DNA from 3 places in the Pseudomonas sp. CP4 genome. Region 3 is predicted to be linked to each of the others. Evidence: riboswitches for the same ligand, from Rfam matches in the RefSeq annotation. Region 3 holds a riboswitch; each other region holds the start of a gene.
The links. A riboswitch is a leader RNA that binds a small molecule or an ion and turns the genes downstream of it on or off. The one in region 3 is predicted to bind cobalamin.

Region 1: it holds a riboswitch for cobalamin, as region 3 does, so the genes downstream of both, ACMYUN_RS02265 (CbtB domain-containing protein) here and ACMYUN_RS26340 (ABC transporter substrate-binding protein) in region 3, are expected to answer to the same signal.
Region 2: it holds a riboswitch for cobalamin, as region 3 does, so the genes downstream of both, cobO (cob(I)yrinic acid a,c-diamide adenosyltransferase) here and ACMYUN_RS26340 (ABC transporter substrate-binding protein) in region 3, are expected to answer to the same signal.

What each region holds. Positions count from the first base shown of each region.
Region 1 covers NZ_CP180489.1:549,988-556,719, forward strand. Annotated here, with positions in the region: gene cobN (cobaltochelatase subunit CobN) at 1-2,441, opposite strand, end outside; gene cobW (cobalamin biosynthesis protein CobW) at 2,445-3,509, opposite strand; cobalamin riboswitch at 3,608-3,820, opposite strand; cobalamin riboswitch at 4,255-4,474, shown strand; gene ACMYUN_RS02265 (CbtB domain-containing protein) at 4,597-4,794, shown strand; gene ACMYUN_RS02270 (CbtA family protein) at 4,806-5,507, shown strand; gene ACMYUN_RS02275 (cobalamin biosynthesis protein) at 5,504-5,917, shown strand; gene cobM (precorrin-4 C(11)-methyltransferase) at 5,996-6,732, shown strand, end outside.
Region 2 covers NZ_CP180489.1:1,468,852-1,475,583, forward strand. Annotated here, with positions in the region: gene cbiB (adenosylcobinamide-phosphate synthase CbiB) at 1-448, opposite strand, end outside; gene bluB (5,6-dimethylbenzimidazole synthase) at 445-1,095, opposite strand; gene ACMYUN_RS06465 (cobyrinate a,c-diamide synthase) at 1,092-2,474, opposite strand; gene cobO (cob(I)yrinic acid a,c-diamide adenosyltransferase) at 2,471-3,082, opposite strand; cobalamin riboswitch at 3,163-3,392, opposite strand; gene ACMYUN_RS06475 (hypothetical protein) at 3,557-4,141, shown strand; gene ACMYUN_RS06480 (PQQ-dependent sugar dehydrogenase) at 4,208-5,521, shown strand; gene ACMYUN_RS06485 (C40 family peptidase) at 5,649-6,185, opposite strand; gene ACMYUN_RS06490 (C40 family peptidase) at 6,401-6,732, opposite strand, start outside.
Region 3 covers NZ_CP180489.1:5,828,607-5,835,338, forward strand. Annotated here, with positions in the region: gene ACMYUN_RS26330 (ABC transporter ATP-binding protein) at 1-431, opposite strand, end outside; gene ACMYUN_RS26335 (FecCD family ABC transporter permease) at 428-1,444, opposite strand; gene ACMYUN_RS26340 (ABC transporter substrate-binding protein) at 1,441-2,454, opposite strand; cobalamin riboswitch at 2,591-2,785, opposite strand; gene ACMYUN_RS26345 (ParD-like family protein) at 2,906-3,133, shown strand; gene map (type I methionyl aminopeptidase) at 3,130-3,921, shown strand; gene ACMYUN_RS26355 (ABC transporter ATP-binding protein) at 4,049-5,203, opposite strand; gene ACMYUN_RS26360 (ABC transporter permease) at 5,221-6,030, opposite strand; gene ACMYUN_RS26365 (ABC transporter permease) at 6,037-6,732, opposite strand, start outside.

The DNA of each region.
Region 1 (6,732 bases), 700 kb from region 3:
TCATTCAAAACTGAATTGCCGGACCCGAGGCCTTCGCGAGCAGGCTCACTCCTACAGGGATTTTGTAGTGTCTGGGAGATCAGGTCTGCGGCAAACAATTCGAGGCGCTCGCGGGTGTCGCCGGCGGTGCGCCAGACTTCTTCGCTGATGGTCTGCAACTCGGTCGGCCGCCGGCCGCTCCAGGGATCGGCCAACGCGCAATCCAGCGGATCAAAACCGAGCTCAAACGCCTTGGCCAACGCTCGCAACAAGCTCGACTGCGCGCCCTTGCCGTCTCCGCGCGGGATGCGCAGCAGCGCCAGCAACGTGTCGATACGCAAGCGCCCGCTCGGCGATTCGCCAAATATGTGCAACCCATCGCGAATCTGCGATTCCTTCAGATCGCACAGATAAGTGTCCAGACGCGGCAACCAGATCGCCGCATCGGCGTCGCTGTCCAGCGCAGCATCCAGTTGCAGTTCGCGGTCGATCTGCGTGTCTCGCACCAATTGCAGAATGTCGCGCTGTAGCTCACGGGCGCGGCGCGGATCGAGCAGTTGCGCCTCGTAATATTCGTCGGCGAGCAACTCCAGATTGCGCAGCGGCCCGTAGGTTTCGGCGCGGGTCAGCGGCGGCATCAGGTGGTCGATGATCACCGCTTGGGTACGCCGCTTCGCCTGAGCGCCCTCGCCCGGGTCGTTGACGATGAACGGATAGATATTCGGCAGCGGCCCGAGCAACGCATCCGGCCAGCAGTTTTCCGATAGCCCAACGCCCTTGCCCGGCAGCCATTCGAGATTGCCGTGCTTGCCGACGTGGATCACGCCGTGAGCGCCGTAGGTGTTGCGCAACCAGAAATAGAACGCCAGATAACCGTGCGGCGGCACCAGATCCGGGTCGTGATACACCGCGCTCGGATCGACCTGATAACCCCGGGCCGGCTGAATGCCGACAAAGGTCAGACCGAAACGCAGACCGGCGATCATCAGGCGGCCGTCGCGGCACATCGGATCGTTGTGTGGTGATCCCCAACGTTCGACCACCGCCGCGCGATTTGCCTCCGGCAGCGCGTTGAACATTGCCAGGTAATCGTCCATCGCCAGGCTCTGCTGACAGGGACGCAGATCGAGGCTGTCGAGGTCATTGCTGACGCCGCCGAGCAGTAGCTGGATCAGCTCGGTGCCGGTGTCGGGCAATTCAGCCGTGATCGGATAACCTTCGGCACGCAATGCCCGCAGGATGTTCAGCGCCGCCGCCGGCGTATCGAGGCCCACACCGTTGCCGATGCGGCCGTCCCGGGTCGGGTAGTTGGCAAGGATCAGGGCGATGCGTTTTTCGCCGTTCGGCACGCGTGCCAAAGCAACCCAACGCCGCGCCAGTTCGGCGACGAAATCCATGCGTTCGGGCTGAGCGCGGTAGCAGACCACATCGGACTGACTGCGCTCGCTGCGCCAGGCCAGATCCTTGAAGCTGATCGGTCGGCTGATGATGCGCCCGTCGAGTTCCGGCAAGGCAATGTGCATCGCCAGATCGCGCGGCCCCAGGCCCTGCTCGCTGTCGCGCCAGCCGGGTTCGTTGTCCTGAGCGCAGATCGCTTGAATCACCGGGATGTTGCGGCGGAACGGGCGCAGATGCGGCGCCTCGGGACTGGACTGAGCGAAACCGGTGGTGTTGAGAATCACCCCCGCCTCGACTTCATCCAGCCAGTCCTCAACCACCGACAGGCAGCCGGGTTCTTTCAGACTGGCCACCGCGATCGGCAGCGGATTGAGTCCGGCTGCCTGCAAACGCTGACAGAACACATCGATGAACGCCGTGTTCGCCGCCTGCAAATGCGAGCGATAAAACAACAGCGCCGCCACGGGCTGATTGGGCAGCCAATCGGCTTGCCAGTCACTCAGGCCAGCGCTGGTTTTCTGTGGGTGATAAATCGCCGTGCGCGGCAGGGTGTGCGGCTCGCTCCACGGGTAATCGCGGGCGAACCATTGGTTGCCCAGGCAATGGAAGAAATCCAGCGCATTGCCCATGCCGCCTTGACGCAGAAATTGCCAGAGTCGATCGCGGACTTCGGCGCTGACCGTGCTCAAGTCGCTGAGCTCGGGGTCCGGGCGGTCATCGCCAGGCACCAGAATCAGTTGCACGCCGCGTTCGGACAACTCGACCAGCCGCTCGACGCCGTAGCGCCAATAGGCAATGCCGCCGTGCAGTGAGATCAGAATGACCTTGGCGTGGCGCAGCACTTCGTCCACGTACAGATCGACCGAGGCATGATTCTGCACCTGCATCGGGTTGGCCAGACGCAGGCTCGGGTAGTCATCGGGCAATTGCTGCGCAGCCTCGGCGAGCAGCGCCAGGCTGGAATCGCCGCTGCACAGGATCACCAGCTCGGCGGGGGTTTGTCCGAGATCGGCAATGTTGTCGTCCGAGACGAATCCGCCGGGCTGGGTCCTGAGCAGGTGCATGGCTTAAACGCTGAGCGCGGCGCGCAGTTGCGCTTCGAGTTGCACGGCATCGAGTTCCTGACCGATCAGCACCAGGCGCGTGACGCGCGCTTCCTCGGCACCCCACTGGCGGTCGAAATGCTTGTCGAAACGCGTGCCCACACCCTGGATCAACAGGCGCATCGGCTTGTTCGGAATCGCCGCGAAACCTTTCACGCGCAGAATGCCGTGTTGCACCACGAGTTGCGTCAGCGCGTCGAGCAGCAGGCTTTCATCGGCTTGCGGCAGTTCGATGGAGATCGAATCGAAGGCGTCGTGATCGTGATCGTCGTCATCACCGTCATGGTGGTGATCGTGGTGACTGTGGCGGCTGTCGATATGCTCCTCAGAGCCGGTACCGAGGCCGATCAACACGTCGAGCGGCAGGCGGCCGTTGCTGGCTTCGATGATTTTTACCGCTGGCGGCAGCTCTTCGGCGACTTCAGCGCGCACCCGAGCCAGATCTTCCGCGCTGGTCTGGTCGGCTTTGTTGAGGATGACCAGGTCAGCACTGGCCAGTTGATCGGCGAACAATTCGTGCAGCGGCGACTCGTGATCAAGGTTCGGATCGAGTTTGCGCTGGGCATCGACCTGATCCGGGAACGCGGCGAAGGTGCCAGCAGCAACAGCCGGGCTGTCGACTACGGTGATGACTGCGTCGACGGTGCAGGCGCTGCGGATTTCCGGCCACTGGAAGGCTTGCACCAACGGCTTGGGCAGGGCCAGGCCGGAGGTTTCGATAAGGATGTGATCGAGGTCACCGCGACGGGCGACCAGTTCGCGCATTACCGGAAAGAACTCTTCCTGCACCGTGCAGCACAGGCAGCCGTTGGCCAGCTCATAAACACGGCCACTGGCCTCTTCTTCGGTGCAGCCGATGGTGCATTGCTTGAGGATTTCACCGTCGATGCCGAGCTCACCAAACTCGTTGACGATCACCGCGATGCGCCGGCCCTGAGCGTTATCGAGCATGTGCCGTAGCAGCGTGGTTTTGCCCGAACCGAGGAAACCGGTGACGATGGTGACGGGGAGTTTGGCCAGTGTTTTCATCGGTATGCCCTTTGGCAAGCGGCGGGCATACGGGACGAGAACCGGCAGCGCGCGTGCACGCCGGAAGCATTCGCCACCGGATCACCCCGCCCGGTTGTAGTGAGAATCTGTGACGAGGCAGGTCTCCTGGCTGACGGCGTTCAGGCGCGGGGCTTGGCATTCGCTGCGCCTTCCCGCTGGCTCATCGGTTGAGCTGGCAGTGGCGTGGCAACGAACATCACCGTTCACAGTTGCGGGGGCAGCCGCGGCTTCGACCGCGTTCCCTTCTTAGCTTCGGCGAGTGCCGAAGAACCTCGAAAGCGCAAGGCTACGCATGGGTCCGTCGTGGGTCAATGGTCGGTGAGTCTGAAACTGGGGGTATATCCGTTGCTGCGGTAACGGCTTCCTATGGTTTCGCTCTTACAGCGAGTCCCTTTTTCAAACGCCGGAGTGCCGGCCCAGCAAAAAGGAACCAAAAGGCTTTGCCCCGGCGTACGGCCCGCTCGCTGGAACTCGGGGCACCTTCGTTACGGGACCGATCCCGGAGCGAAGGAACCCGAGCCTGCGAGGGCCGAACGTAGGAGCAAGCGTTTTTTTGCTTACTTTTTTTAGGCGTTTGTAAAAAAAGTGAGTCGCCGTAAGGGCGAAACCCTAAGCAGCCGTTACCGCAGCAACGGATATACACACAAAAACACCCGAAAAAAACGCCCCCCCGCAGCAACGGATCCGCCCCCGGAAATTGACTAAAAACCCAAACCCATGTTCTCCTGCCCACCTTGTTTCGGGTGCCCTTCACAGGGTGAAACGGGAAACCGGTGAATCATGTGCTTTACTCAAAGCCATGTCAGTCCGGTGCTGCCCCCGCAACGGTAAGCGAGCGAAGCGTCAGATCCACTGTGCCCCGGCATGGGAAGGTGACGCTTGCAGATCGGCCTCGTGCCAACCCCTCGTGAGCCCGGAGACCGGCCCGCAACACCCAGCGCGCGCAAGCGCCGCTGACCACAAACAAACCCGCGGTGGGCGGGCGCTGTTCGAAATCCCTGCGTGCCCGGCTCGCAGGGATTTTCATGCGCTCTGTTTACCCGCTGACATTTCAGAGGGAAGCGCTATGTCGATCATCAGCAATACCGTTAGCCACACTGACCACATTTCCAGCAGTACCACACTCGGCCAACGCGTGGCCGCCGCCCTCTTCGCCTCGATCCTCGGTGCCAGCCTTGTCTGGTTCGCCGGTTTCTCGCACATCGAAGCGGTGCACAACGCCGCCCACGATACCCGCCACAGCGCTGCGTTCCCGTGCCACTGAGGCTTGCCGAGATGATCAAGCGTATCGCGCAAACCGCAGGCTTCAGCGGCTTGCTGGCCGCCCTGCTGCTGACCTTGCTGCAGAGTTTCTGGGTTTCGCCACTGATTTTGGAGGCGGAAACCTTCGAGAAATCCGAACCGGTCGCGCAAGTCCACGAACACGCCGCTGGCACTGCCGCGCACAGCCACGATGGCGAAGCCTGGGAGCCGGAAGACGGCTGGCAGCGGGTGGTCTCGACCACTGGCGGCAATCTGGTGGTGGCGGTGGGTTTCGCCTTGATGCTTGCCGGTCTGTACACCCTGCGCGCGCCGACCAAGACCTCGCAAGGACTGCTCTGGGGTCTGGCCGGTTACGCGACGTTCGTTCTCGCGCCGACCTTGGGCCTGCCACCTGAATTGCCGGGCACTGCGGCCGCCGATCTGGCATCGCGGCAGATCTGGTGGATCGGCGCTGCCGCTTCGACCGCCGTCGGCCTGGCACTGATCGCCTTCAGTCGTCACTGGCTGATGAAGCTTCTTGGTGTGGCGATTCTCGCCGTGCCGCATGTAATCGGCGCGCCGCAACCGCAGGTGCATTCGATGCTCGCTCCAGAGGCATTGGAAACCCAGTTCAAAATCGCTTCGCAGCTGACCAACGTTGCATTCTGGCTGGCTCTAGGCCTGATCAGCGCCTGGTTGTTCCGCCGCAAAAGCGCAGGGCACTATCAGGCATGACCGATGACCGCGCAGCGCCGACTCTGGTGGTCGGCTTCGGCTGCCAGCGCGGCTGCCCGGCCAGTACGTTGCGTGCGTTACTCGATCAGGCGTTGCAGGCGCATCGCATTGAACTGCGAGCAGTCAGGGCTTTGGCCAGTATCGATCTCAAGCGCGACGAACCGGGTCTGCTTGAACTGGCCACCCAACTGAACCTGCCGCTGCAGTATTTCAACAGTGCCGAGCTGGCGCCCTATCAACAGCGTCTCAGCCATCAATCGCAAATCGCCTTTGAGCGCACCGGCTGCTACGGCGTGGCAGAAAGCGCCGCGCTGGCGCTGGCCGAGCAACTGATCCAGGCGCCGGCGAAACTGCTGATTCCCCGGCAGAAATATGCGCAGGCGACGCTGGCGTTGGCCGGCGCTGCATAAAATCCCGATAATCCCCGCCATCGATCATGAGCACACTTCATCTGAGGTGCGGCTGCGCTTCTTACCAAGGATTCAACGATGACCGTCTACTTCATCGGCGCCGGCCCCGGCGACCCCGAATTGATCACCGTGAAAGGCCAGCGCCTGATTCGCAACTGCCCGGTAATAATCTACGCCGGTTCGCTGGTACCGGCGGCCGTTCTGGAAGGTCACCAAGCCGAAAGCGTGGTCAACAGCGCTGAGCTGCACCTTGAGCAGATCATCGACTTGATCAAGAGCGCCCACGCCAAAGGCCAGGATGTGGCCCGCGTGCACTCCGGAGATCCCAGTCTGTACGGCGCGATTGGCGAGCAGATTCGCTATTTGCGTGAGCTGGGCATTCCTTTCGAGATCATTCCCGGCGTGACGGCCACCGCGGCATGCGCAGCGCTGCTCGGCGCCGAGTTGACTCTGCCGGACATCTCGCAAAGCGTGATTTTGACCCGTTACGCCGACAAGACCGCGATGCCGGCGGGGGAAGAACTGGCCAGCCTGGCGCAGCACGGCGCGACCATGGCGATCCACTTGGGGGTCAATCATCTGGAGAAGATCCTGGTTGAATTGCTGCCGCATTACGGCGCGGATTGCCCGATTGCCGTTATTCATCGCGCGACATGGCCGGATCAGGATTGGGTGATAGGTACGTTGGCGGACATTGCCGACAAGGTCCAGGCCAAAGGCTTTCGACGTACGGCGCTGATTCTGGTCGGGCGGGTGCTGGGCAGTGAGGTATTCAGCGAGTCTTCGCTGTACCGCGCCGGGCATGCACATCTTTA
Region 2 (6,732 bases), 1.6 Mb from region 3:
CAAACACCGCATCGCTGCCGTTCTCCAATACCGATTCGGTGGCGGCGCGGGCCACAGCGTTGCTGTCCAGTTCATCGGTCTGGCGGCTGACCAGATAGCCAACACGCTTGCGCGCCTCGTCCAGATCATCGGCGCGCAACGCCGCCGCGACCGGCGCAACATGTTCGCCGAGGCTGCGCATGCCGAGGGCGCAATACAGCGCGAGAATCTCGACGATCCAGCCCACATACGGTGCCCAGGAAAATGCCGTGGCGAGCAAGGTCAGCGGCACCACCGCGAGCACCCATGCGGTCACACCATGGCTGCGCCAGCCACGGCCGCCGGCGTTGAAGCGTTGCTCGATGCGCCCGGCCAAATTGCCGAACGCCACCAGCGGATGCCAGCGTTTCGGTTCACCGAGTAGCGCATCCAGCGCTACCGCGGCGACACTCAGCAACGCCACACTCATTGACTCACTCCCCAATAATTTTCGTACAGCAACTCGTTCAGCGGCCGCGCCTGCGCCCAGCCTTCGAGCACCAGCATCGGGGCCGGATAGAATTCCTTGACCGGGCCCAGACACAACACCGCCAGCGGCTTGGCACCGGTCGGCAACTTGAGCAAATCCGCCAAGGCTTGCGGCTCGAACAGCGAGACCCAGCCCATGCCCAGACCTTCAGCGCGGGAGGCCAGCCACAGATTCTGGATCGCGCAGGACAGCGAAGCCATGTCCATTTCCGGCAACGTGCGCCGACCGAAAATGTGTTTTTCGCGATCGTCCATCAGCGCCGCGACCAGCACCTCAGCGCAGTCGTTGATGCCTTCGACCTTGAGCTGCATGAACTCATCGCTGCGCTCGCCAAGGGCTTCGGCGGTGCGGATGCGCTCTTCTTCCACCAGATCGCGGATCTGCCCGCGCAAGGCACGATCGCTGATGCGGATGAAGCGCCAGGGCTGCATCAGGCCGACGCTTGGGGCCTGGTGGGCGGCTTCCAATAAACGTCGCAGCAGCTGCGGCTCGACGCTGCCACCGGTGAAGTGGCGCATGTCGCGGCGTTCGGCGATGGCCTTGTAGACCGCTGCGCGTTCGGCTGCGGAGAATGTGTTGTCGGTCATGGGCCTTTCGCGAGCAGGCTCGCTCCCACAGGGTTCAGGTGATCCATTGTGGGAGCGAGCCTGCTCGCGAAGGCGGCCTCACGGTCTGGCGCAAACAATGCAGCAATCGCAGTCGGATTCGACGGAAAATAAAAGTGCACATAGGAAGCTGTCATCCGCCCCTCGCGATAAACCGCCTCAGCGCCGCGCCCGCCATTGGGGCTCAACCCCCGGGCAATCGGCGTCAGCTCGGTGGTGGTCAGCGAATGGTGATACGTGTGCCCTCGCAAAGAACCTTCCGGCAATTCAACCGCCTGCAACGCCAATGCCGCCAGACGCTTCTGCATCACCGCATCACCTTTCAACAAACCGACCAGCTCAGCACGGGTGCCTTCCACGTCGGTCAGCGAATCCAGCAGATAAAGCATGCCGCCACACTCGGCGAGCAACGGCTTGCCCGCTGCGTGATGCGCGCGGATGGCTGCAAGCATCGAGGTGTTCTGCGCCAGCGCGACGTGATGCAGCTCTGGATAGCCGCCCGGCAAATACAGGCTGTCCGCGTCGGGCAATTGCGTGTCGCGGATCGGCGAGAAAAAGTGCAGCTCGGCGCCCATCGCCCGCAGCAAATCGAGGCTGGCGCCATAGGTGAAGGCAAACGCTTCATCGCGGGCGACGGCGATGCGCACACCTTTTAATAGAGGCTCGGCTTCGATGACATCAGGCGCGGCGAATTCGACCGCCGGTGGCAGCGCGACTTGGCAACTGCTGGCCAGCGCATCGGCGGCGGCGTCGAGGCGCAGATCCAGATCATTCAATTCGCTGGCCTGAACCAGGCCCAGGTGGCGGCTCGGCAATTCGATGCCGGTCTCGCGGGACAGTGCGCCGTACCAGCGCAGACCTTCGGTGAGGCTGCCTTCGAGCAATTGCGCATGGCGCAAGGTGCCGACGCGGTTGGCCAACACGCCAGCGAACGGCAAGTCCGGCTGATACTTCGCCAGGCCCAGCGCCAAGGCACCAAAGGTCTGCGCCATGGCGGTGCCGTCGATCACACCGAGCACCGGCACACCGAAGTGGCGCGCCAGATCAGCGCTGGATGGCGTGCCGTCGAACAGGCCCATCACGCCCTCGATCAGAATCAGCTCGGCCTCGGCGGCAGCTTCCCACAACAAACGGCGACTTTCCTGCTCGCCGACCATCCACATGTCCAGTTGATACACCGGCGCACCGCTGGCGCGCTCGAGGATCATCGGGTCGAGAAAGTCCGGCCCGCACTTGAACACGCGCACCTTGCGCCCTTGGTTGCGATGCAAACGGGCGAGTGCGGCGGTGACGGTGGTCTTGCCCTGACCGGAGGCCGGCGCGGCAATCAACACCGCCGGACAGTGACGTGGTTGCTTCAAAGTTCGACGCCTTTCTGCGCTTTGATCCCGGCCTGGAAGGCGTGCTTGAGCATGCCCATCTCGGTGACCGTGTCGCCCATCTCGATCATTTCCGGCTTGGCGCCGCGACCGGTAACGACCACGTGTTGCATCGGCGGACGCGCCTGCAAATCGCTGAGCACCTGATCGAGATCAAGGTAGCCGTGCTTGAGGGCGATGTTCAATTCGTCGAGCACCACCAGACCGATCGAAGGGTCGCGCAACAATTCCCGCGAGACTTCCCAAGCGGCGGTCGCCGCGGCGATGTCACGTTGGCGATCCTGGGTTTCCCAGGTGAAGCCTTCGCCCATGACGTGGAAACGCACCTGCTCGGGAAAACGGCGGAAAAACAATTCTTCGCCGGTGCTGTTGCGGCCCTTGATGAACTGCACCACGCCGCACTGCATGCCGTGGCCCATGGCACGGGCGAGCATGCCGAACGCCGAGCTGCTCTTGCCTTTGCCATTGCCGGTCAGCACCAGCACCAGGCCGCACTCGTCGGGCGAGTTGGCGATGCGTTCGTCGATCACGGCTTTCTTGCGCTGCATACGCGCCAGATGGCGTTCGTCACGCTCGGGGGAATCATTCATGGGGAGCTCTCCGTTGAGGCTGGATAACGGCGGGCAGGCACAAGAATAGACGGCAAAAAGCCTGGCATCGCCCACCGTGATGCCGCTGAGATGGATCAGGCCGGTCTCCGGGCTCATGAGCGGCATCGGCCGGACTGCGCGCCTTCCCGCTTCTTTCGAGGCAGTGGCTCAAGGCGCAGTTTTCACTCATTTACCGTTGCGGGGGCAGCGCCGGGATCGTCGTGGCTTCGCTTGAAGACCACCCTTACCGGCTTCCCTGTTTCACTCTGTCGACGCGGGGCCACAGAGCACCTGAAACAAGCGGCGAAGGTTAGAGGGTTGGGGGTGGAGCGTCAATTGAAGAGGCACATTGCGCGCAAATAGCTGCCGCTGATCAATTGTGCAGCGGCAATCTTGTGCCAGACTGTGACAAGTGATATCAAAGAGCCATGCTTTTTTTCCAAAAAGCCCACTACAACAATAAGGATGACGACGATGCAAGGCATGATCATCAGCAACCCGCGCCTGGAATTCCTGCGCCCGTTGCTGGAACGCTGGTTTGACTGTATCGATCGCTACAACACCGTTCGCGGCGACAACGACACGCCATATTGGCACGACGAAAAAGCCAATCTCGGCCTGCTCGCGGCAGCGGCGTGGATGGCGGAAATGGTCACGCTGAACGACACGGCCACGCGCAAACAGAACGAAGAAGGCGAACGCAATGCTCGCGCAGATCTGCTGATTGCCGGCGCCGAAGACCGCGCGTTCATTCAGGCCACGCAACGCTGGCCACGGGTCAACAACCTCAACCTGACCCAGGCCCTGCTCGACATCACCGCTGATGCCAAGCGCATCAGCTACGCCAGCGATCTCAAGCTCGGCTGCCTCTTTGTTGCTCCGCAAAAACCTCAGCACAGCGCCAGCCCCGAAGAATTGCAGGACATGGTTGACGACCTGCAAAAGGAACACACCTGCGCCGTGGCCTGGTATTTCCCCTACGCCTATCGCAAATTGCACAGCGACGCGGGCAACTATCATCCGGGCATCGCCGTGCTGTTCAAGGAAGCCCGCGGCTGAGCAGTTGAACCATCGGGCCTGCGCCCTCCTCTATGTTTAGGAATGCATTCATAGGGAAGATCAGCAATGCGCAAGGCCCCACTCGCTCTCATCATCGCCGTCGCTGGCGGGCTCGCCGCCTGCGGTGAAACCTCCAGCCTGCAAGTCTCCGACGGCACCGGCCCGTCGCCGAAACTGCCCGAACCGAACAAGACGCTGATCCCGACAGTCAACATCGCCCCGGCGGTGGGCTGGCCACAAGGCACGAAACCGACCGCAGCGGCCGGCACCCAGGTCGCGGCGTTTGCCGAAGGCCTCGATCACCCGCGCTGGCTCTATGTGCTGCCCAACGGCGATGTGCTGGTGGCGGAAACCAACGCGCCGCCCAAGCCTGACGACAGCAAAGGCATTCGCGGCTGGGTAATGAAGAAAGTCATGGGCAAGGCCGGCGCTGGGGTGCCGAGCCCGAACCGCATCACCCTGCTGCGTGACGCCGACCACGATGGCGTCGCCGAAACCCGCACGGTGTTTCTGCAGAACCTCAATTCGCCATTCGGCATGACGCTGGTCGGCAACGATCTGTACGTAGCCGACACCGATCGCCTGCTGCGCTTCAACTACGAGCCGGGTGCCACCGAGATCAAGACCCAACCGATCAAAGTCGTCGACTTGCCCGGCGGCACGTTGAATCACCACTGGACCAAGAACGTCATCGCCAGCAAGGACGGCAGCAAGTTGTACGTCACCGTCGGCTCGAACAGTAACGTCGGCGAAAACGGTCTGGATCAGGAAGAAGGCCGTGCGGCGATTTGGGAAGTGGATCGTGCGACCGGCAATCACCGCATCTTCGCCTCGGGCATCCGCAATCCCAACGGCCTCGCCTGGGAACCCACCAGCGGCGCGCTGTGGACAGCGGTCAACGAGCGTGACGAAATCGGTAGCGACCTGGTGCCGGACTACATCACCTCGGTCAAGGACGGCGGCTTCTATGGCTGGCCCTTCAGCTACTACGGACAACATGTCGATGAACGGGTCAAACCGCAGAACCTCGATCTGGTGGCCAAGGCCATCGCTCCGGATTACGCCGTCGGCCCGCACACGGCTTCGCTGGGCCTGACCTTCGCCGAGGGCAACAGCCTGCCGGCGCAATTCAAGGAAGGCGCATTCATCGGCCAGCACGGCTCGTGGAACCGCAAACCGCACAGTGGCTACAAAGTGATTTTCGTGCCGTTCACTGGCGGCAAACCGACCGGGCAGCCGGTGGATGTGCTGACCGGTTTCCTCGACAAGGACGAGAACGCGCTGGGCCGCCCGGTGGGCGTGGTGATCGATCAGCAAGGTGGCTTGCTGGTGGCGGATGATGTCGGGAACAAAGTGTGGCGCGTTTCGGCCAGCAAATAAGCTAAGCGCGACGCAAAAAATGTGGGAGCGAGCCTGCTCGCGAAAGCGGTTTATCAGTCAAATCATGGTCGACTGACACTCCGCCTTCGCGAGCAGGCTCGCTCCCACATTTCGTTATGCATTCGAACTATGGGTTATGCGCCAACTGTCCCGGCTGCAACACCCGCTTGGCGCTCAGATACGCCTTCTGCCAATAAGCCTTCGACAGGCTGTCGAGTTTGACCGTGCCGCCCGTGGCAGGCGCATGCACGAAGCGCCCCTCACCCACGTAAATCCCCGCATGGCTGACCTGCGAGCCGCCATTGGTGGCGAAGAAGATCAGGTCGCCGGTCTGCAAGCCTTCCTTGCCCACATTCGGCGCCTGCATGACGATCATTTCGCGGGTCGAGCGCGGCAGCGAGATGCCCGCCGCGTCGCGGTAGACGAAACCGATCAGGCCACTGCAATCAAAACCGGAATCCGGCGTGTTGCCGCCCCAGCGATAAGGCGTACCGACCAGGCCCAAGGCACGGAACAGCACGTCTTCAGCAACAGGGGAAAAAGTCTGGGTAGGTGCGAACACGATTGGCGCGCGAACCACGGGGGCTGGCGGCGGTGTACGGCTGGCGCAGGCGCTGAGCAGCGCGGCGCAAAGAATCAAGGTGAGGCGGGCCGACATCGTCATAAGCAGAACATCCTGATCTGGCTGCGGCTTTCTCTGCCGAATGGACAGAAACAAAACCGCCTGCGTCATCACGCAGGCGGTTTGCCATCAATATAGATTCAGGATTCTAGCGGCTACGCGGCAAACTTCAAGTAAGACTTTAACTTCACCTTGTAAAGTTTACGTCTACTTCGTCGCCGGGCCGTTTTGTCGCCGCGAACGCAGCGACATCGGGGTTACTTGCGAGCGGTGACCACGGTCGGCGCCATGGCGAGTGCACGCTTGGCTTCGATGAAAGTCTTGCTCCAGTAGCTGTCACCCAGGCTGTCGATGCGAACACCGCCACTGCGACGACTGCTGGAGTGAATGAACTGGTTGTCACCCAGGTAGATCCCGGCGTGACTGACACGACCGCGACGACCATTGGTGGCGAAGAACAGCAGATCACCCGGCTCAAGGTTGCTGCGCGAAACCAGCGGCGCATCGACGTTGATCATTTCACGAGTGGAGCGCGGCAGGTTCATGCCCGCCTCTTCGCGGAACAGGTAACCGATGAAACCGCTGCAAT
Region 3 (6,732 bases):
CCGCCGGAGAGGCTGCGCCAGAGGCGGTTGCGCAGGTGCACGGCGTCGACGTCGACCAGCGCTTGCTCGACGATCGCATCATCGGCGGGCGACCACGGTTGCAGCGCCGATAACCACGGCGTACGGCCCAGCGCCACCGCGTCGAACACGCGAATGCCATCGTCGGTATCGGCCTGTTGCTCAACCACCGCGAGTGTCTGCGCGATGCTGCGCCGTGACATCTTGCCCAGCACCCGACCGTGGAGTTGCACTTGGCCCACGCTCGGTTCACGCAGCCCGGCCAGCAATTTGAGCAACGTGGATTTCCCCGAACCGTTTGGCCCGACAATGCCCAGGGTCTCGCCGCGCTGAACGTCGAGGCTGACACCGTTGAGCAACTCGACACCGCGCACTTTGAAGCCCACACCCGCACAACTCAGAACCGTGTTCATCGCGCCGATCTCCGGCCTACCAGAATCAGCGCGAACACCGGCGCGCCGACCAGCGCGGTGATCACGCCGACCGGAATCACCTGCCCCTTGATCAGGGTGCGCGACAGCACATCGGCGGCAATCAGAAACACCGCGCCGCCCAGTGCACTGGCGGGCAGCAGACGCGCATGCCCCGTGCCGAGCAACAACCGCGCTGCGTGGGGAATCACTAGGCCGACAAAGCCGATCGAGCCGACGATCGACACCATCACCGCCGTCACCAGCGCTGCGCAGCCGATCAGCAGGATCTGTACGCGACGCACTGGAATGCCGAGGGATGCCGCCGAATCCGCGCCAAAGGTGAACGCATCCAGCGCCCGGCGATGCCACAGGCACACCACCAAACCCAGCAGCGCCACCGGCACCGCCAGCCACACCGACGGCCAGCGCACACCGCCAAGATTGCCGAGCAGCCAGAACATGATGCCGCGTGCCTGTTCCGAACTGGCCGAGCGGGTGATCAGAAACGCGGTGAGGGCATTGAACAATTGCGAGCCGGCGATCCCAGCGAGAATGATCTGCCCGGTGCCGCTGGCCGAGCCGCTGACCCGCGCCAACAGGATCACCAGCGCGAACGCCGTCACCGCACCGGCAAAGGCACCCGCCGACAATGAAATCGCCCCGGCGCCGACGCCGAGCAGGGCGACCATCACCGCGCCGGTCGAGGCCCCCGCAGAAATGCCCAGCAGATACGGATCGGCCAACGGATTGCGCAGCAGCGATTGCAGGATTACGCCACAGGTCGCCAGACCGGCACCGCAAGCTGCTGCGACCAAAGCGCGTGTCAGGCGATAGTTCCAGACAATGCCTTCGTCGATCGGGTCGAGCACATAGCCGGCGCCCCACAGCTTGTTGGCCAGCACCTGCAACACCACGCTCGGCTCGATCGAAGTCTCACCAATGGCCACGCCGCCGGTCAGCGCAACCGACAGCGTCAACAGCACCAGCAGCAAACGGATCAGGCGTCTGCTCATTGCGACAGGTCGTAGCCGTTGATGGCGCTGGCCAGTTGTGCGAGGCCATCGAAGGTGCGCAGGCTGGCCTGCATGGCCATGGCGTCAAGGATGATGATGCGATTGTGCTTGACCGCGTCCATGTTGCGCGTCACCGGATCGCTGCGCAGGAAGGCGAGTTTCTTCTGATAGTCGTCCGCCGGGAAACGCCGACGATCCATGCGCGCGATCACCAGAAATGTCGGCTTGGCCTTGGCGATGGTTTCCCAGCCGACGGTTGGCCATTCTTCATCCGACTCGACGACGTTGCGCACGCCGAGGGTGCTGAGCATGAAATCGGGAACGCCTTTGTGCCCGGCGACGAATGGCTCGATGTCCATTTCGGCGCTGGAGAACCAGACCAGGGCGCTGACGTCTTTGCGTTGCTTTTTTTTCGCCGTGGCGATCGACTGTGCGAGGCTGGCTTTGAGCTGCTCATTGAGCTGTTCGCCACGCGCCTGCACATCGAAAATCGCTGCCAGTTGGCTCACGCCTTTGTAGATGCTGTCGATGCGAAACGGCGCCAGCCGCGTGCCGTCCGAGCCGACGAGGTTGTCCTTGGCTTCGCAATCGGAGGGCAGCAGATAGGTCGGAATCTTTAGTTCATGAAACTGCTCGCGGGTGCCGACCGCGCCTTGCGGGCCGACCATCCATTCCAGCTCCACCGCAACCAGCTCCGGACGTTTGCCGATCACCGCTTCGAAACTCGGCTCGTTGTCGGCGAGGCGCTCGACCCTGTCGTTCTGCGCGTTGTATGTGCCCAGCACGTCGTTGAACCACAACGAGGTGCCGACGACTTTGTCGCCCAGGCCCAAGGCATAAAGCATTTCCGTACCGGCCTGGCCGATGGTCACCGTACGCGCGGGCGCGTGCTGAAAGGTCAGGCTGCTGCCGCAGTTTTCGATGGTCAGCGGATACGCAGTCGGCGCCGCTTGCGCCAAGGCACAGAGGCTCAGACCGGTGAGCAGGGTAGCAACGCGGGGCAGCAGCATGGGGCAGTCTCCAGGGGAACCGTACGGGGAGGGCGGGTACGGTTGGAAACACACCTCGGGCGCGGTCGTGGAAACTGCGCAAGGCCGGCACGGGGAAAACGCGCACGGCACGATGTCCTTCCCGGACACCCCGCCGGTTAGTCGTCATTGTGCCGGCAGGTCTCCTGACTGGTGCGTCGTCGCCATGCTCCGGCCTTCCCGGGTTTCACCCAGTGGCAGTCAAGGAGCAGGCTCGGCACCTACAGTTGCGGGGGCAGTTCCGATTGATGCTGTGCAAGCATTTCGGATTCCCTATTAATTCCGTGTGGAAACCGGCGGCGGCATGGTAGTCGATTTGCGCGGTGGAGGGGGAGGCGAATCTGCCACAGCGTCGATTTTGTCGTCGGCATTGCAATCTCCCGTATGCACTGATTAATATACGATCCATATACACATCGTATCGGATTCATATATGGGCATCGTAAAGATTTCAGAGGACATGCACGAGAACCTGCGTATCTCCAGCAACGCCCTCAGCCGCTCGATCAACGCGCAGGCCGAGCACTGGATGCGCATCGGCATGCTCGCCGAGCTGCATCCCAACCTCGACCACAGCGCCATTTGCCGCCTGCTGATCCGCGCCGAACAGAACGGCGGACTGGATCTGCAACAACTGACTCAGGAAGCCGTCAGCGCATGAGAAACCAGATCAAAATCAACACGCCGGCCGACATCGAAAAATCCCGCGCCGCCGGCAAACTCGCCGCCGAAGTGCTGGCGATGCTGGTGCCGCATGTGAAGGCCGGCGTGACCACCGATGAACTGGATCGGCTGTGCAACGACTACATCGTCAATGTGCAGAAAGCCGTGCCGGCGAACGTCGGGTATCACGGTTTTCCGAAAACCGTCTGCGCATCGGTCAATGACGTGGTGTGCCACGGGATTCCGTCGGGTACGCCATTGAAGGATGGCGATATCGTCAACCTCGACATCGCCGTGATCAAGGACGGCTGGTTCGGTGATACCAGCCGCATGTATGTCGTGGGTGAGGCGAGCCCCGAGGCGCAGCACTTGATCAAGACCACTTACGATGCGATGTGCGCGGGCATTCGCGCAGTCAAACCGGGCGCAACGCTGGGGGATATCGGTCATGCGATCCAGAGCCTGGCGGAGGCGGAGGGCTTCAGTGTAGTGCGCGAGTACTGCGGTCACGGCATCGGCAAGGTCTATCACGATGAGCCGCAGATCCTGCATTACGGCTTCCCCAATCAAGGGCTGAAGCTCAAGGCCGGGATGATTTTCACCGTGGAGCCGATGCTCAATGCCGGCAAGCGCCATGTGAAGAACATGCCGGATGGCTGGACCGTGCTGACCAAGGATGGCTCGTTGTCGGCACAGTGGGAGCATATGGTGGCGGTGACGGAGAGCGGGTTTGAAGTGCTGACGGCTTGGCCGGATGAGGTTGAAGGGTATTCCCCGATTCATTGAACAATACCGAACCTGTGGGAGCGAGCTTGCTCGCGAATGCGGTGCGTCATTCAACATTAATGGTGACTGACACGGCCTCTTCGCGAGCAAGCTCGCTCCCACGGGGAATTTCACTGGATTGGAAGTTTTAGTGAGCACCCGCTGCTTTGTTAAGGTCGCTTTCAGTCCACTCGGTATAAACACACGCATCCGCCGTCGCCCAGCGCACCCGCACCGGATCCCCAGCCTTGAGTGGCATGCCGGCGGCCGACAGCGCTTTCACCGTCATCGACGTCCCGCCCGCCGTCACCACGCTGCAGGTCTGGCTTTCACCGAGAAACAGCACCTCCACAACATTCGCCGACACCTCATTCCAACCCGCCGCGAGCGGCTCATCACTCGCTTGCTGCACACTCAGCGCCACAGCCTTTTCCGGCCGCACCATCAGCAGAACATCCTGATCAGTGTGCAACCCAGCCGTCAGCCGAATCGACAATGACTGCCCCTCGAAACTCGCCGCTGCATTGCTCTGCGCCTTGAGCTTGAGGAAGTTCGAGTTGCCGAGAAACGACGCAACGAACGCATTCGGCGGATTTTGATAAAGGTCATAACCACTGCCCAGCCCGACAATCTTGCCGTGGCTGAAAATTGCGATGCGCTGGGACAGACGCATGGCTTCTTCCTGGTCGTGCGTCACGTAAACGATGGTGATGCCCAGGCGCCGGTGCAGTTGGCGCAGTTCGTCTTGCAGGTCTTCGCGCAGTTTTTTATCCAGCGCACCGAGTGGTTCGTCCATCAACAGAATGCGCGGCTCGTAAACCAGCGCCCGGGCGATGGCGACACGTTGTTGCTGACCACCAGAGAGTTGCGAAGGGCGGCGATGGGCGAACTGTTCCAGCTGCACCAGTTTCAGCATGGCGTCGACGCGTTTGTCGCGCTCGGCCGCCGCCAGTTTGCGAATCGCCAAAGGGAAAGCGATGTTGTCACGCACCGACAGATGCGGGAACAGCGAATAGCGCTGGAAGACCATGCCGATGTCGCGCTTGTGCGGCGGCACATTGACCAGCGACTGGCCGTTGACGAGGATCTCGCCGCTGCTCGGTGTTTCAAAGCCGGCGAGCATCGACAGCGTGGTGCTTTTGCCCGAGCCGCTGGAGCCGAGGAAGGTGAGGAATTCACCGTCCTTGATGTCCAGCGAGATGTTGTCGACGGCAGCAAAATCGCCGTAGTGCTTGTTCAGGTTGCGCAGGCTGACCAGGGGTTTGTCGTTCTGCTGGGATGCGTCTTTGATCACGGCACTCATGTCGTACTCCTGGGCGCTCAGGCGCTGATTTCATTGCGCCGGCGCAGGGCGGCGGCGATCACCATGACCAATACCGACAGGCCGATCAGCAGCGTCGAAGCGACGGCGATCACCGGGGTCAGGTCCTGGCGCAGGGTGGTCCACATTTTCACGGGAAGGGTTTGCAGGGTCGGGCTGGCCATCATCACGCTGAGCACCACTTCGTCCCACGAAACGAGGAACGCGAAGAGGGCGCCGGCAACCATGCCTGGGCGTATCGCCGGGAACGTCACCTTGAACACCGCTTGCAAGCGCGAGGCACCGCAGATCACTGCAGCGTCTTCAATCGACTGATCGAACAGCTTCAGCGAGTTGATGATCGAGATGATGGTGAACGGCAGCGCGACGATCACATGGCTGACCACGAAAGCGAACATGGTCCCGGTGTAGCCGAGCTTGAGAAACAGCGCGTAGACCGCCACGGCAATGATCACCAGCGGCACGATCATCGGCAGGGTGAACAGGCCGTAGAGCATCTCGCGGCCGGGAAAGCGCCCGCGCACCAGCGCAAACGCGGTCGGCAAACCGAGGGCCACGGCGCAGATCGTGGTCAGCACGGCGACCTTGAGGCTGGCGGCAGCGGCGTTCATCCAGTCGGGGTTGGAGAAGAACTGGCCGTACCATTTCAGCGTCCAGCCCGGTGGCGGGAACACCAGCCACTGCGAGGAGCCGAACGACAGCAGCACGATGAACACGATCGGCAACAGCAGGAACAGACCGATCAGTCCAGTAGTGGCGTAGAGGCCGAAACGCATGCGCCGGCTCATGGCATTGGGGGTCAGGAGCATGTCGTCTTACCTCGCGTTACTGGCGCCAACCGGGGATTCCGGTTGAAGCTTCAGGTAGAAGTAGAACAGCACCAAGGTGATTGCGATCAACAACGCGGCGCCGGCACTGGCCAGGCCCCAGTTGAGGAACGATTGCACCTGCTGAATGATGAACTCCGGCAGCATCATGTTCTGCGCCCCGCCCAGCAAAGCGGGGGTGACGTAGTAACCGAGCGACATCACGAACACCATCAAACCCCCTGAGGCCAGGCCCGGCCGGCACAGCGGCAGGAACACCCGGAAGAAGTTGGTCCACGGACTGGCGCCGCAGATCGAGCCGGCCTGCAGGATCATCGGGTCGATAGCCTGCATGGTCGCCTGCAACGGCAGCACGATGAACGGGATCATGATGTAACTCATGCCGATCACCACGCCGGTGAGGTTGTGCACCATCTCCAGCGGTTGATCGATGATGCCCATCGCCATCAAGGCCTTGTTAATCACGCCCGAGGCTTGCAGCAGCACCAGCCAAGAATAAGTGCGGGCGAGCAGGCTGGTCCACATCGACAGCAGGACGATGTTGAGGATCCAGCGCCCCCAGCCGCGCGGCACCAAGGTGATCGCCCAGGCCAGCGGAAAGCCCAGCAGCAGACTAAACAACGTCACCAGCCCGGCCACCGAAAAGGTGTTGAGCAGCACCCGCGCATAGGCCGAATTGGCGAA